2 regions of the Mesorhizobium sp. WSM4310 genome follow, and region 2 is predicted to be linked to the other one. Evidence: predicted binding sites of a transcription regulator. Region 2 holds the regulator's gene; the other holds the start of a gene.
What was found. The regulator PhoB, encoded in region 2, activates phosphate uptake and scavenging genes when phosphate is short. The targets are predictions, from matches to a motif close to TGTCATNNANCTGTCAT.

Region 1 (7,953 bases), on a different contig from region 2:
TGCGGCCGGTCAGAAGTTCCTTCCAGCTGTGCTCGAAGCCCATGCCGAATGGCGACAACAACCCAAGGCCCGTGACGACGACACGCCTCATCGCAGGTCCTCCCCGGTGATGACTGCGGAAAGCTTCAGGCCGACGCCTTGTCGATGTACTTCACGGCATCGCCGACGGTCAGGATGGTCTCGGCCGCGTCGTCGGGAATTTCCACGCCGAACTCTTCTTCGAACGCCATGACGAGTTCGACCGTGTCGAGGCTGTCAGCGCCCAGATCATCGATGAAGCTCGCCTGCTCCGTCACTTTGTCGGCATCGACGCCAAGGTGCTCGATGACGATCTTCTTGACGCGCTCTGCGGTGTCACTCATTTGGGGCATCCTCGTCTTTTGTTTGTCTGTCTTCGTTAGCGGGCAGAATGCCGCTAATCAAGCTGAAAGATGGTCCTGCCGGAAACGCAACGGCTACGAACCGGTTTTTGCCCGAACCGCCGGGTTGCGGGCCGCATTACACGAAAAATGGCTGAGGTCCAAGGTGAAATGGTCTCTTTTCACAGGCCCGCCCTATCCGTCAAATCATGGCCATACCGCCATTGACATGGATGGTCTGGCCGGTGACGTAGCCGGCTTCGTTGGAGGCCAGGTAGGCGACGGCGGACGCCACTTCAGCACCCGTGCCCATGCGGCGCGTCGGAATCGCCGCCATGATCGCCTCCTTCTGCTTGTCGTTGAGCTTGTCGGTCATCGCCGATTCGATGAAGCCCGGGGCGACGCAGTTGACGGTGATGTTGCGGGTGGCGATCTCCTGCGCCAGCGATTTGGAGAAGCCGATCATGCCGGCCTTTGAGGCGCAATAATTGGCCTGGCCGGGATTGCCGGTCACGCCGACCACGGAGGTGATGTTGATGATGCGGCCATGGCGGCGGCGCATCATCGGATGGGTGAGTTCGCGGGTCAGCCGGAAAACGGCGGTCAGGTTGACCTCGAGCACGGAGTCCCAATCGGCGTCCGACATGCGCACGAACAGGCCGTCCTTGGTGATGCCGGCATTGTTGACCAGTATGTCGACGCCTTCGAGTTCGGCCTCCGCCTTCTGGCCGAGCGCCTTGACTTCATCGCGGTTCGACAGATTGGCCGGGAACAGCTTGACCCGATCGCCGAGTTCGCCCGCCAAAGTTTCCAGTTTCTCGATGCGGGTGCCGTGCAGGCCGACAATGGCGCCTTGCGCATGCAGCACGCGGGCAATCGCCTCGCCGATGCCTCCCGATGCGCCAGTGACGAGTGCCTTGCGGCCGGTCAGTTCGAACATTTTCGTCTCCTGATCTGAGAAAACACCCTTCACACGGGTGGGGTCAAATCGCCAGTGGATTATGCGAATGCGGCCAACGCGGCCTCGACATCGGCCGGCGTGCCGACGGCCGATGTCGCGATGTCGCGGTTGATGCGCCGTGCCAGCCCCGACAGCACCTTGCCGGCGCCGATCTCGTAAAGCGTCGTGACGCCGTTGGCGCCGAACCATTCGACCGTTTCGCGCCAGCGCACGCGGCCGGTGATCTGCTCGACCAGGCGCCGGGCGACCTCGTCGGGATCGCTGGTCGGGGTCACCGTGACGTTGGACACTACTGGCACCGTCGGCGCATACTTCGTCACACCGGCGAGCGCGTCGCGCATGACATTGGCCGCCGGCGCCATCAGCGCCGAATGGAAGGGGGCCGAGACCTGCAGCATCAGCGCCCGCTTGGCGCCCTTTTCGGTGCACAGTTTCGCCGCCAGCTCGACCGCGGCCTTGGCGCCGGAAATGACCAGCTGGCCGCCGCCATTGTCGTTGGCGATCTGGCAGACATGGCCGGAGCCTTGCGCGGCCTCGGTGCAAGCCCCTTCGACATCCGCCTGCTCAAGTCCGATGATGGCCGCCATGGCGCCTTCGCCGGCCGGCACCGCTGCCTGCATGGCGTTGCCGCGAATGCGCAGCAACCGGGCCGCATCGGCGACGGAAACGAAACCGGCGGCGGCAAGGGCCGAATATTCGCCCAGCGAATGGCCGGCGACATAGGCGACCTTGTCCTTCAGCGAGAAACCGCGCGCTTCCAGCGCCCTGGTCGCCGCCAGCGAAACCGCCATCAGCGCCGGCTGCGCGTTGGCGGTCAGCGTCAAGGTCTCCTCCGGACCTTCCCAGATCAGCTTCGACAGGTTTTCGCCGAGCGCGTCATCGACTTCCTGGAAAACCCTGCGTGCCTCGGGAAAGGTGTCGGCGAGATCCTTGCCCATGCCGACAGCCTGGCTGCCTTGTCCCGGAAAGGTGAATGCGACGGCCATGCGTGGGCTCCCGAAGACTGGTTTTACTTGCCGATAACACGAATTTTCCCTGCCTGTGGCGCAAGGCGGGCCGCCAAGTCAAGCCCGGTTCAACCCGGCCCCAGTTGCGAACCGTAGGCCGAGTGCCTGTTCCGAAAGGGCTTTTTGGCGATCACACCTGATGAAAACCGCTCACGAATCGTTCGCTGGCTCTTCTTATTTCCGCCACAGGCGCTAGCTTTGCGTGACAATTATATGACAATCGCGTGACTTGGGTTGTCGCCGGGTGGGAAGTTAAAGTGGCAAAGAGTTCAAAACGCGCCAGCAAAGCTGCGCCTCAATTCCTGGAAGACGATCCGTCCACCGGCTATTTGCCGGGCCGGAGATGGCCGGTCGTCCGTTACGGGCTGATAAGCCTCGCGATCTCCGCCATCCTGGTGTTCGCGATCGAATTGATCGTGCGCGGTGACGTTGCCGGCACCGTTTCCTTCTTCCTGCAGCCGCTCAAGCCGGGCTGGACCACCATCGTCGTGTTCGCGCTGATCCTCATCGGTCTCGACGCCGTTCTGGGACGCAGCCATCAGAGCCTGATGATCGTCGCGCCCTTGACGCTGGCGCTGGCCTTTGTCGGCCATCAGAAATCGCATTATCTCGGCGATCCGCTCTACCCGACTGACTTTCTCTACGCTCGCCAGATCTTCGCGCTGCTGCCGCTTCTGGTACGTGACCGGCCGATGACCGCGCTCGCCATGGTCGTCGGCATCATCGCCGGCCTGTCGCTGCTCGTCTATGGCTGGCGGCTGTGGCGCCGCAAGGTTCCAGCGCTCAGCCACAAGGGCCGCCTTGCCCGGCTGACGCTGGCGGTGCCGATGCTCGCCTTCTTCGTCTCGATCATGGACTATGCCACCTTCTCCTGGACCAGGGATCGGCTGCAGATCATCCCGATCATGTGGGACCAGAAGGAAAACTATGCCTCCAACGGCTTTGCGCTCGCCTTCGCGCTCAACGTGCCGATGGCGCATGTCTCGGCGCCGCCGGGCTACACGGACAAGGCGATCGCGGCGATCGACCGCTCGGATGTGACCGTCTCGGTGCCGGCCGAGAAGCCCGACATCATCATCGTCATGAGTGAATCCTTCTGGGATCCGACGAAGCTGCCCGGCGTCAGCATCACGCCCGACCCGATCCCCAATGTGCGGGCGCTGCGCTCGGGCTCTATGTTCTCGCCCGAATTCGGCGGCATGACCGCCAACATCGAGTTCGAGGCGCTGACCGGCTTTTCCAACGCATTCCTGCCAGCCGGCAGCATCCCCTATCAGCAATATGTGCGCACGCCGACGCCTTCGCTCGCAACCTTCCTGAAGAGCCAGGGCTACCGGGCGCGCGCCATCCATCCCGGCACCAACTGGTTCTGGAACCGTGGCGCGGTCTATGCCGATTTCGGCTTCAACGATTTCAAATCCGAAGAGACGCTGCCGCCCATGGAAAAGCGCGGGCCGCTGGCATCCGACGCGGCGATGACCGATGAGATCATCAGCGAGGCCGACGCCAGCGACGACCCGGTGTTCTTCTTTGCCGTCAGCCTGCAAAACCACGGTCCCTACGAGCCGAACCGCTATTACAATCCGACACACGTAGTGCAGGCACCGATCAGCCAGTGGGCGCGCGAGTCGCTGCTCAGCTACGCCGAGGGCTCAGCCGACGCCGACCGCGGCCTTGAACGCCTTGTCGAATGGGCGAAGAAACGCTCCCGCCCCACCGTGATCGCCTTCTTCGGCGACCATCTGCCGCCGCTGGGACCGGTATATGTCGAAACCGGCTTCCTGAAGGACAATGTCGCGCCGCGCAAGGAACCGACGCCGGAAGCCGCCCTTGAACATCATCAGACGCCGCTGATCATCTGGTCGAACCGCTCCGGTCCGGTCGAGAACCTGGGTGCGGTCAGCCCCGCGTTCCTGCCCTATCATATCCTGACCGCTGCCGGCATCAGCCATCCTTACTACACCGGCTTCCTGGGCGAGATGCGGGAGCGCTACCGCGTCGTCGACCGCAACCTGCTTCTGACCCCGGCCGGCGAGGCAACGCCCGACTGGTCGCGCCAGAAGGAGATCGACCCGGCGATCCGCGATTTCCGGCTCATCCAGTACGACATGATGTTCGGCAAGCGCCACGCGGCGCCCGCCTTCTTCCCCGAGACGGTCGACAAGGTCGTCGTCCACACGAGTTGATCAGCCGACCCATCGGATTCAGCCTGGACCTGGCGGGGCGAACACTCAATTCGTCAGTTGCAGCCTTGAGAACTTGTTGGCGATCTGTTGGAAAACGTCCGGCAGCTTGGCCGGGTCGTTGACGGCATAGTAGCCGCTCGGGTCGGATGCACAGGCACTGTAAAGCGCGCGGTTGGCGGCGGTGTCGGATTGCAGCACCATGGTGTAGATTTGCACGTCCTCGTCCTTCAGTTGCGTGCAAACGCTTTTGGTCCAGCCGTCGACATTGCGCGCCGCGGCGGTCTGATCGTCCGATCCGAAACGGCCACCCGCCAGATAGCCATAGGATGTGTAGTCGGACTTTGTCGGCTGTTCGCTGGCGCCATAGACAACGTTCTCGCCGTCAGTGAGCAACAGCACGATCTTGCTGATGCCGCGCGTCTTCCACGGCGCTCCATCGGTGTAGGGCGCGGCGGGCGACAGCACCCGCATGCCCCACGACAGGCCTTCGGAGACATTGGTGCCCGAACCGTTCCACTCGGTCATCTCGCTTGCTGCCTTGCGCAGCTTGTCGAAATCGTCGGTCAGGGGGACGATGGGTGTCGGGCAAGCGCGGTTCGGGCCGACGGTGATGGGGGAACCCGTCTCGGTGATGAGCTCGTTGGTCGGCACAACATATTTAGCCACCTTTTCCTTGGCAGCCTTGTCGGCCGGTGGCACAGGGTCGGCCAGACTGCTGAGATCGATACCGAGGCGGTTGCCTTTCAGCTTGGCGACCTTGGTGTTGTCGCTGGCGTCGTCGAGATAGGAATTGTTGTAATATTTGGCCGCATTGCCATAGGAGCTAGACGGCTTTTGGGCACCTTCCGGATCGTCCGGCGCAAAATACGGAACGAACAGCGTGTCGGGCTTGTCCGGGTCAGGTGGGGTATCGGAAATGTTATAAGCGCCCGGCCGCGCCTCGACACAGCCCTTCCATCCGGTGCCGTTCCATCCGGCCGCGGTCCATCCGGTGTCCTTGAGCTGCTTGAAAAGCGCCATATGATTGGGACGCTTGCCGTCGATGACGGGGAAATTGACGCCATTGGTGGAAGACTTGCCGTCCATGTCGATCCAGGACGGGTCGAATTCATCGCCATTGACGTTGACGGCCGTGACGAACGGAACCAGGGAGGCGCGAATCTGGCGCGTCGGCGATTTCGTCGCCTCGAGTGTGTCCAGCAGGGACTTCGTTGCCGTCCTCAACGCCGTCATGCGGGCACCGGCCATCGAGCCGGTATTGTCCAGCACCAGCACGACTTCGAGCTGATTGTTCGATTCGACCGCCGAGGCATCGACGGCAATGTGTCTGTTCCGGCCGAACAGGAAACCGAAGTTCAAATTGACGTCGGCCGACGCAGCCGCCTTGGTCTTGATGAAGTTGACGCCCCTGTCGACGGTCAGCGTCGCCTGCGCGTTGGCGAGTTCGCCATGCCCGGCGATGTTGGCCTGAAAATAGCGGTCGAAGGCATCGGTGCGGGTAATGTCGAGGTCGCCGAGATGCGAGGAGGCAAGGTTGGCGGCGTCGAGAGCATTCTGCAGGTTGCTCTTGGCTCGCATGACGGTGGACACGTCGACCGCGAAGGCCACGGCCGACAGGATGGCCGGCAGGCCGAGCCCCATCAGCAGTGCGAAATTGCCGCTCTTTGAGCGCCAGAATCTGTTGAGAAGCATCCTTACCCCCGGAAATGCTTGCCGCTTGTTCTGCGCGGATCGCCCGGGCTTTTGCGCCTTCCATGATGAATCGACCGTTGACGGCGAGGCTCAACCCTGCACAACCTGACACTGTGGTTAAGGGCCGGTTGCCGGAATCACCAGGCCATTCCGGCGCTGCCGCCTGATTTTCCGGCGCCCTGCGACATCGGGACCGCCGCTTGCCCTTGCCTTATCAGTGGATTGCTATATAGACGCCGCCAATCTGCCGGTCCCAGCTGGGGGCTGAACGGAGGGCCGGAGGTTTTATCAAAGCCTTCGTGTGAAGCCAGAAGTGCTTCCGCCTCCCGTGTCTCCGCTCTCGACCGTCTCGTCATGCTCCTTTCTTCCCCGCCCCTTTAACCGGGACAGGCGGGTCAGAGAAGTTGCAGAGGCTTTTGCCGCCGGGAACCGGGAGAGAAACGAAGAAAGGCACGAAGACATAATGGCTCTTTACGAACATGTGTTTCTTGCCCGGCAGGACCTCTCGCAGCAGCAGGTCGATGCGCTTGTCGAACAGTACAAGGGTGTCATCTCCGCGAATGGCGGGTCCGTCGGCCGGGTCGAGAACTGGGGACTGAAGTCCCTCACCTACCGGGTCAACAAGAACCGGAAGGCCTACTACACGCTCATGGACCTCAACTGCCCGCCGGCAGCGCTCAACGAAATGGAGCGCCAGATGGGTCTGTCCGAGGACGTCCTGCGTTTCCTGACCATCAAGGTCGAGGCGCACGAGGAAGGTCCGTCGGCCATGATGCAGAAGCGCGAAGAGCGCTCCGAGCGCGGCAGCTTCGGCGACCGCGACCGTGGCGATCGTGGCCCGCGTTCGTTCGGCGACCGTGATCGCGGCGACCGTGGCGATCGTCCGCCGCGTTCGTTTGGCGACGCCGGTGGCGATCGTGGTCCGCGCCGTCCGCGCGAAGGCTTTGAAGGGGGTGCAGAATAATGGTCGACATCAACCAGATCCCGACCCGGCGCCCGTTCCATCGTCGCCGCAAGACCTGCCCGTTCTCCGGCGCCAACGCGCCCAAGATCGACTACAAGGACGTGCGTCTGCTGCAGCGCTACATTTCCGAGCGCGGCAAGATCGTGCCGTCGCGCATCACCGCCGTCAGCCAGAAGAAGCAGCGTGAGCTCGCCAAGGCGATCAAGCGCGCCCGCTTCCTCGGCCTGCTGCCCTACGTGGTCCGCTAATTCTTCCGAACGGGCGGTTCGCCGCCCGTTCCTTTCGCCGGCCATGACGGGCATGACCGGTTCAGCCATCAAATCCCGAGTTGAGGTCAAGGCCTCTAACTGCCGCGACAGGCAGGACAGCGACACCGGCGCTCAAGGCGCTCAAGCTTCCTGACCTGTTCCAGAGAATTCGGCGCCTGCCTTCATGGAGGGACGCCAAACAAAAGGAACAAAACCATGGAAGTCATTCTTCTCGAACGCGTTTCCCGCCTCGGCCAGATGGGCGATACCGTCAAGGTCAAGGACGGCTTTGCCCGTAATTTCCTGCTGCCGCAGGGCAAGGCGCTGCGCGCCAACGAAGCCAACAAGAAGAAGTTCGAAGGCCAGCGCGCCCAGCTCGAAGCCCGCAATCTCGAGCGCAAGTCGGAAGCCAGCCAGGTTGCCGAAAAGCTCGACGGCAAGAGCTTCATCGCCGTTCGCTCCGCCGGTGAAACCGGCCAGCTCTACGGCTCGGTGTCGACGCGCGACATCGCCGAGCTGCTGACGGCGGAAGGTTT
Region 2 (7,953 bases):
ATAGCACGGCGTCGCCCTGTTCCAAGGATCCGAATCAATCGCGGATGATGCTGCTACCCCTGCGTGCAATGCCTATGGTGCGATCGCACCATACCAAAGCCGGCGCCGAGCCGGGACAATGGCAAAATCGAATTCCGCCCTTGCAGTTACGGGCGGGAGCAGCGACCGCCGGCAACAAACAGCGTCAACCTACCCCAACGGACCTGTTTTTGGCGATGGCCCGGCCATGACACGCTCTGGCCTTGAGCAACGCGCTCCCGTCCGGATTTTCTTCATCCGAGAAAGCCACGTCGAATCCGGCGGCGGCTCCGGCCGGTGGATGGCTCAAGTCCCTGATTCCGGGCGCAAACCCGGATCAGGCCACGGCCATCCGACGCGACCGCCTTTTGCACAGCCGGCGACGCGTTACCGGGCTGACACGAAACTGTCATGCGACTGTAATAATCCAAGGCTATTGGCCTCAGCGGGCGCTGGTTTGGAATGGCGCCGAGAGACCATCTTCCGAACAGGAGCAGGCCACATGAGACATTTCATCCGCTCGGCGGCCGTTGCGATCGCAATGGCTACAGCGTCTACCTTCACCCTTTCCGCAGCCATCGCAGCTGATCTTTCCGGCGCTGGCTCGACCTTCATCTATCCGGTGTTCGCCAAGTGGGCCGACACCTACAAGAAGGACACCGGCATCGGCCTCAACTATCAGTCGATCGGTTCGGGCGGCGGCATCAAGCAGGTCATCGCCAAGACCGTGACCTTCGGCGCCACCGACAAGCCGATGTCCGACGCCGATCTGGAAAAGAACGGCCTCGTGCAGTTCCCGATGGTGATGGGCGGCATCGTGCCGATCATCAACCTGACCGGCGTCAAGCCGGGCGAACTCGTCCTCGACGGCAAGACGCTCGCCCAGATCTATCTCGGCGCCATCACCACCTGGGACGATGCCGCGATCAAGGCGCTGAACCCCGGTCTCACCCTGCCGTCGACCGCGATCGCCGTCGTGCATCGTTCGGACGGCTCGGGCACCACCTTCAACTTCACCAACTATCTGGTGAAGCTCTCGCCCGACTGGAAGGACAAGGTCGGTTCGGACTCCGCCGTCGAATGGCCGACGGGCGTCGGCGCCAAGGGCAGCGAAGGCGTTGCCAACACCGTCAAGCAGACGGACGGCGGCATCGGCTACGTCGAATACGCCTATGCCAAGCAGAACAACCTGTCCTACTCCAAGATGCTGAACGCAGCCGGCAAGGTCGTCGAGCCGTCGCTCGAATCCTTCGGCGCTGCCGCTTCGAATGCCGACTTCAAGGGCGCCAAGAACTTCAACGTCATCATCACCAACGAGCCCGGCGACACCACCTGGCCGATCGCTGCCTCGACCTGGGTCCTGATCCACAAGGCTCCGGATGATGCCGCTGCCACCGGCGAAGCCCTGAAGTTCTTTGCATGGGCCTACAAGGACGGCAAGGAAACCGCCAAGGCGCTCGACTACGTCTCGATCCCCGACAGCGTCGTCGACCTGGTCAAGGCTTCGTGGAAGGCCGACATCCAGGCCGGCGGCAAGCCCGTCTACGTTGGCGAGTAACATCCTCCAAAGGAGCGCCGCGCCCGCGGCGCTCCTTTTCCTTCAACCGAAAGAGCCGAGCTTGACATGAGCGCTGTCCAGGAAGCCTTGCCAGCCGTTAGAAGTTCGCGCGATGCCACCGTTCGACGGTTCGCACTGACCGACGCAATCTTCCACGCGACAACCCGCGCCGCCGCGATATTGGTGCTGGTCCTGCTCGGCGGCGTTGCGATCTCGCTGTTTGCCGGTTCCTGGCAAGCCCTGTCGACCTTCGGCTTTTCCTTCCTGACCAGCGAAAGCTGGAACCCGGTGACGGAGAAGTTCGGCGCCCTGGCGCCGATCTACGGCACCATCATCACCTCGGCCATCGCCATCCTGATCGCCGTGCCGCTCGGCATCGGCATTGCCATCTTCCTCACCGAGCTTTGCCCACGCCCGCTGCGGCGTCCGATCGGCATGGCGGTTGAACTGCTGGCGGGCATCCCTTCGATCATCTACGGCATCTGGGGCCTGTTCGTGCTGGCGCCGTTTCTGCAGACGACGGTGCAGCCCTTCATCATCAGCGTGTTCCACGGCATTCCGGGCCTCAACAGCCTGTTCGCAGGCCCTCCTTACGGCATCGGCCTGCTGACCTCGGCGATGATCCTGGCCATCATGATTCTGCCTTTCATCACCTCGATCACCAAGGACGTCTTCGATACGGTGCCGTCGGTGCTGAAGGAATCGGCCTATGGCATCGGCTGCACGACCTGGGAGGTCACGCGCCGGGTCGTCATTCCCTACACCCGCATCGGCATCATGGGCGGCGTCATGCTCGCCCTCGGCCGCGCCCTCGGTGAAACGATGGCGGTGACCTTCGTCATCGGCAACGCGCACCGCATCTCGACGTCGCTGTTTGCGCCGGCAACGACCATCTCGGCGACCATCGCCAACGAATTCACCGAAGCGGTCGGCGACCTCTACACTTCCTCGCTGGTCGCGCTCGGCCTCATCCTGTTCGTTATCACCTTCCTGATCCTTGCCATCGCCCGCTACATGCTGATGCGCATCGACGCCCGCACGGGAGCCTGACCGATGTCGACAGCCGCATCGCTTCACCAGAGCCGCAAGCGCAAGAATGGCGTGATGATGGCGCTGTGCGTCATCGCCGCCTGCATCGGCCTTGCCTGGCTGGCGTTGATCCTTGGCGCCTTGCTCTACAAGGGCCTGGCCGGCGTCTCCCTCTCGGTCTTCACGGAAATGACGCCGCCGCCCGGCGACGCCGGCGGCCTGCTCAATGCCATCTACGGCAGCATCGTGATGACCATCATCGGCATCATCGTCGGCACGCCGATCGGCGTGCTGGCCGGCACCTATATGGCCGAATATGGCCGCTTCTCGAAGCTCACCACGGTAGTGCGCTTCATCAACGACATCCTTCTGTCGGCGCCGTCGATCATCATCGGCCTGTTCGTCTATGAGCTGATGGTGCGGCCGATGGGGCATTTCTCGGCGATCGCCGGTGCCGTGGCACTCGCCATCCTGGTCATCCCCGTCGTCGTGCGCACCACCGAGGACATGCTCAACCTGGTGCCCAACGCCTTGCGCGAAGCCGGCACCGCGATCGGCGCGCCGCGCTGGGTGGTCATCCGCTCGGTTGCCTATCGTGCCGCGCTTTCGGGCATCGTCACCGGCATATTGCTGGCCATCGCCCGCATCTCCGGCGAAACCGCACCGCTTCTTTTCACGGCGCTGAACAACCAGTTCTGGTCGAGCAATCTCAACGCGCCGATGGCCAGCCTGCCTGTCACCATCTTCCAGTTCGCTCTCAGCCCCTATGAGGAATGGCAGCAGCTGGCCTGGACCGGTGCACTCATAATCACATTGACGGTTCTCGCGCTCAGCATCTTTGCGCGCAGCCTGACCGGACGCAGAGAGGACAAATGAGCCAGATGTTGTCTCCAGACATGACGATCGCCGCAGAGGCGGCGACCAAGGCCAAGATCGAGGTCAAGAACCTCAATTTCTACTACGGCCAGTCGAAGGCGCTGAAGGACATCACGCTGTCGCTGCCCGAGCGCAGCGTCACCGCCTTCATCGGCCCGTCGGGTTGCGGAAAGTCGACGCTGCTGCGCGTCTTCAACCGCATCTACGAGCTTTATCCCAAGCAGACCGCCGAGGGCCAGGTGCTGCTCGACGGCCAGAACGTTCTCGACCGCTCGCAGGACCTCAACCTGCTGCGCACCAAGATCGGCATGGTGTTCCAGAAGCCGACGCCGTTCCCGATGTCGATCTACGAGAACATCGCTTTCGGCGTCAGGCTCTACGAGAAGATCAGCAAGGCCGAGATGGACGGCCGCGTCGAGCAGGCGCTCAAGCGCGCGGCACTGTGGACCGAGGTCAAGGACAAGCTCAATGCTAGCGGCCTCAGCCTGTCGGGCGGCCAGCAGCAGCGGCTGTGCATCGCCCGCACCGTGGCGGTGAAGCCAGAAGTCATCCTGCTCGACGAGCCTGCCTCGGCGCTCGACCCGCTGTCGACCGCCAAGATCGAGGAGCTGATCGACGAGCTGCAGGCCGACTACACGATCGTCATCGTCACCCACAACATGCAGCAGGCGGCGCGCGTCTCGAAGCAGACCGCCTTCATGTATCTGGGCGAACTGGTCGAATTCGACCGCACCGAGAAGATCTTCACGTCGCCCCGCGAGAAGCGCACGCAAGACTACATAACCGGCCGCTTCGGCTGATCGCACGCATACGAGGACCAGGATCATGGCCGAACACACAGTCGCAGCCTTCGACGAGGATCTCGGACAGATCAGCAGGCTGATCAGCGACATGGGCGATCTCGCCGGCTCGATGGTCGGCGGCGCCACCAAGGCGCTGCTGAACTCCGACAATGCGCTCGCCCAGCGCGTCGTCTCCGACGACGCCATCATGGATGCGCGCCAGCGCGAACTCGACGACCGCGCCATCACGCTGATCGCCAAGCGCCAGCCGATGGCCGATGATCTGCGCCATGTCGTCGGCTCGATCCGCATGGCCGGCGATCTCGAACGCATTGGCGACCTTGCCAAGAACATCGCCAAGCGCGTCGGCACTGTCGGCCTCAGCGCCACGCCGCGCGACCTCTCGCATTCCATCGACGCCATGGCGCAGCTGGTGCTGATCCAGGTGCAGGGCGTGATCGAGGAGTATGCGGCGCGCGATGCCGCGGCACTGGCGAAGCTGCGCGCCGACGATGAGCGCATCGACGTCAAATACACCTCCGTCTTCCGCGAACTGCTGACCTATATGATGGAGGATCCGCGCAACATCACGGCTTGCACGCATCTGTTGTTCTGCGCCAAGAATCTCGAACGCATCGGCGACCACGTGACCAACATCGCCGAGAATGCGTACTATGTCCTGACCGGTACGCAGCTGCCCGCCAACCGTCCAAAACAGGACGAGACGGCGATGTCGGCGCCGGCGGCCTGAGCGCAGGGGTAACCAACCGATGATCGCACCACGCATCATGGTGGTGGAGGACGAGGAGCCGCTCGGCGTGCTCCTCCGCTACAATCTGGAATCGGAGGGTTACCAGGTCGAGGTGGTGACACGCGGCGACGAAGCCGAAATCCGCCTGCAGGAGAACGTGCCCGACCTGCTCGTGCTCGACTGGATGGTGCCGGCGGTATCCGGCATCGAACTCTGCCGGCGATTGCGGATGCGGCCCGAGACCGAGCGGCTGCCGATCATCATGCTGACCGCGCGGGGCGAGGAAAGCGACCGTGTACGCGGGCTTTCCACCGGCGCCGACGACTATCTGGTCAAGCCGTTCTCGACGCCGGAATTCATGGCCCGCATCAAGGCGCTGCTGCGCCGCGCCAAGCCGGAAGTGCTGTCCAGCGTGCTCAAGGTCGGCGATATCGTGCTCGACCGTGAATCGCACCGGGTCTACCGCAAGAAGAGCGAGATCCGGCTCGGGCCGACCGAATTCCGCCTGCTCGAATTCATGATGCGCCATCCTGGCCGCGTGTTCTCGCGCAGCCAGCTGCTCGACAATGTCTGGGGCGAGACGATCTACATCGACGAGCGTACCGTGGACGTGCATGTCGGCCGGTTGCGCAAGGCGGTCAACAATGGTCGCATGCCGGATGTCATCCGTACCATTCGTGGGGCGGGCTACGCGATCCGGGAAGACTAGAGCTTGCCTCATCCCGATAAAATCGGGATGAGGCTCCAAGATCGAAACTCCAATCAGCAGGTAGTCGCCAATGCCGTGAAGAGGGTGATCAGCGGACTTCGACTTCTCCCAACAGATGTTGCCGCCTCATCTCCTCTTCGACCCATACAGCAACGCGCTGGAGCTTTGAATGTTTGATGTCTCGAATGATCAGCTGCGTAGTGGCCGCGTCGACCTCGCCGATAATAATTTCGCCCCAGCCGTTGGTTCGCAGGAAGCGGTAGACGTCCTCGCCGAAGTTGCGAACACGATGGACGAGGCCGTAAAACTCGGCCTGATCTATGTTGAAGTTGATCACCAACGAACGGGACATCAGCAGATCATACAGGCAGACACATTGCCAATTGATGTCGCAACGGGCCGAACGCGGTCGTTCAGAATGATCGAGTTTCGCCCTGACCGTCAGGCAACGTTCTTTCCGGCACCCGTTCTTGCCTGCACGCCCGGCGCGAAAATCTCCTGGTCGACGAAGGTCAGCGCGCGCATGGCGCAACCTTCGCGGATCAGCGGCAGTTCGTTCGGTTCGGTGTCGAAGGAGATCGATTCCGAGTGCTGACCACCGGCGGTCTGGGCGATCGCCTCGCGCAATGCCGGCTCGATCAGATCGAAGGCGGCGGCGCTGACGCCGACCATGGCAACGGGCGCCGGATCGATCAGCGCGAACAGGCTGCCGAGGCCGTAACCCAGTGCCTCGCCGGCCTTGCGATAGGCTTCGCGCTCGGGCCCGTCCCGTTCCCGTGCCGTCGCGGCCAGCGCCCGCATCTGCGCGTCGCTGACATCGGCCACCGGCTCGGTGTCCTCGCCGAGCTGCCTGGCATTGCGCCAGATGGCGTAATTGCCGGCATAGGCCTCGACACAGCCGCGCCGCCCGCAGCGGCAGAGCGCGCCGCCGGGCCGATGGATCATGTGGCCGAACTCGCCGCCCGAGGAATGGGTGCCGGTGAACAGCTCGCCCTTCAGCACCAGCCCCATGCCGATGCCGTGCGAAAGCAGGATGGCGATGAAGTCGTCGCGGTAGCGCTCGGGATCGCGCCTGCGCAGCGCCACCGCCATCATGTTGCAGTCGTTTTCCATGGTGGCGGGGATGCCGAACTCGGCTTCGAGTATGTCGGCGAAGGCGATGTCGGTCTGCGGCGTGATCGGCGACCACAGCATCGCCCGGGCCTCGGTATCGGTGATGCCCTGGATCGCCAACGCGATGCGGGCGACGCTGCGCACGTCAATGTCGGGATCCTCGAGGCGCCGCCTTACGATGGCCACGCATTCGCCGATCAGCGCCTCGCGCGACATGGTCAGCGTGTCCAGCCGGCGCTGTTCTTCCGATATCACCTGGCCGGCATAGTCGATGACTGCGACCGACAGGAAATTCAGCGACAGCACCACGGTCATCACAGCCGCGGCCTCCGGAGTGAGGCCGAGGCCGACCTGCGGCCTGCCGCGTTTCAGCGCGCCGGCCTCGCTCGGCTTGCCCTCGGCCAGGATGCCTTCGCCGATCAGGTCTGAGGAAATCGCCGATATGGTCGAATGGCTGAGGCCGGTGGTCGCGGCGATCTCGGTGCGTGAGGGCCGGCCAGCCTGGCGCACGGCCGCGATCACCATCGCGCGGTTGCGCCGGCGCAGATCGTCGTGGCGGATTCCGACCGACATGTTTTTTCACATCCTCCCGGTCGCCGCGGTTCTTCCGGCCTCCCTCGAACGCTGCCGGCGACACGGTCAAATACTGGCAGAAGCGGCCGGTGCTGTCATTTATTTATTGCGAAGCTCGAAAAAAATTCAGAGGGACATCAAAATCCATCAGAATCGTTGTTGACAGCGTTCCGGTGTTGGATCAGTGTTTTTTCGAGGCTCGAAAAAATAGGGCCTCTGTGCCGGCCTTAGGGCCAGTTTGGTCGCGCCATACGCGGCGCAGGGAGGAATATCATGAAGAGATTCACGGCCGCCATCCTGGCGGGTGTCGCCATGTCGCTGACGCTTGCGTCGGTCGCGCAGGCGAAAGACAAGGTCATCGGCGTTTCGTGGTCCAACTTCCAGGAAGAGCGCTGGAAGACCGACGAGGCCGCCATGAAGAAGGCGATTGAGGCCGCCGGCGACAAGTACATTTCCGCCGACGCGCAGTCCAATCCCGGCAAGCAGCTTACCGATGTCGAGAGCCTGATCTCGCAGGGCGCCAATTCGCTGATCATCCTGGCCC

Region 1: FJV80_RS26885 (LTA synthase family protein) is a predicted target of PhoB. The motif match lies at 2,530-2,546, and genes of this name have one in related genera.

What each region holds. Positions count from the first base shown of each region.
Region 1 is NZ_VFTA01000031.1:54,864-62,816, forward strand. Features, by position in the region: gene fabF (beta-ketoacyl-ACP synthase II) at 1-91, opposite strand, end outside; gene FJV80_RS26870 (acyl carrier protein) at 126-362, opposite strand; gene fabG (3-oxoacyl-[acyl-carrier-protein] reductase) at 562-1,299, opposite strand; gene fabD (ACP S-malonyltransferase) at 1,359-2,306, opposite strand; gene FJV80_RS26885 (LTA synthase family protein) at 2,585-4,513, shown strand; gene FJV80_RS26890 (pilus assembly protein) at 4,559-6,205, opposite strand; gene rpsF (30S ribosomal protein S6) at 6,669-7,169, shown strand; gene rpsR (30S ribosomal protein S18) at 7,169-7,417, shown strand; gene rplI (50S ribosomal protein L9) at 7,634-7,953, shown strand, end outside.
Region 2 is NZ_VFTA01000047.1:840-8,792, reverse strand. Features, by position in the region: gene FJV80_RS30910 (PAS domain-containing protein) at 1-4, shown strand, start outside; gene pstS (phosphate ABC transporter substrate-binding protein PstS) at 521-1,576, shown strand; gene pstC (phosphate ABC transporter permease subunit PstC) at 1,643-2,626, shown strand; gene pstA (phosphate ABC transporter permease PstA) at 2,630-3,481, shown strand; gene pstB (phosphate ABC transporter ATP-binding protein PstB) at 3,478-4,281, shown strand; gene phoU (phosphate signaling complex protein PhoU) at 4,307-5,014, shown strand; gene phoB (phosphate regulon transcriptional regulator PhoB) at 5,034-5,723, shown strand; gene FJV80_RS30875 (hypothetical protein) at 5,812-6,075, opposite strand; gene FJV80_RS30870 (ROK family protein) at 6,165-7,409, opposite strand; gene xylF (D-xylose ABC transporter substrate-binding protein) at 7,683-7,953, shown strand, end outside.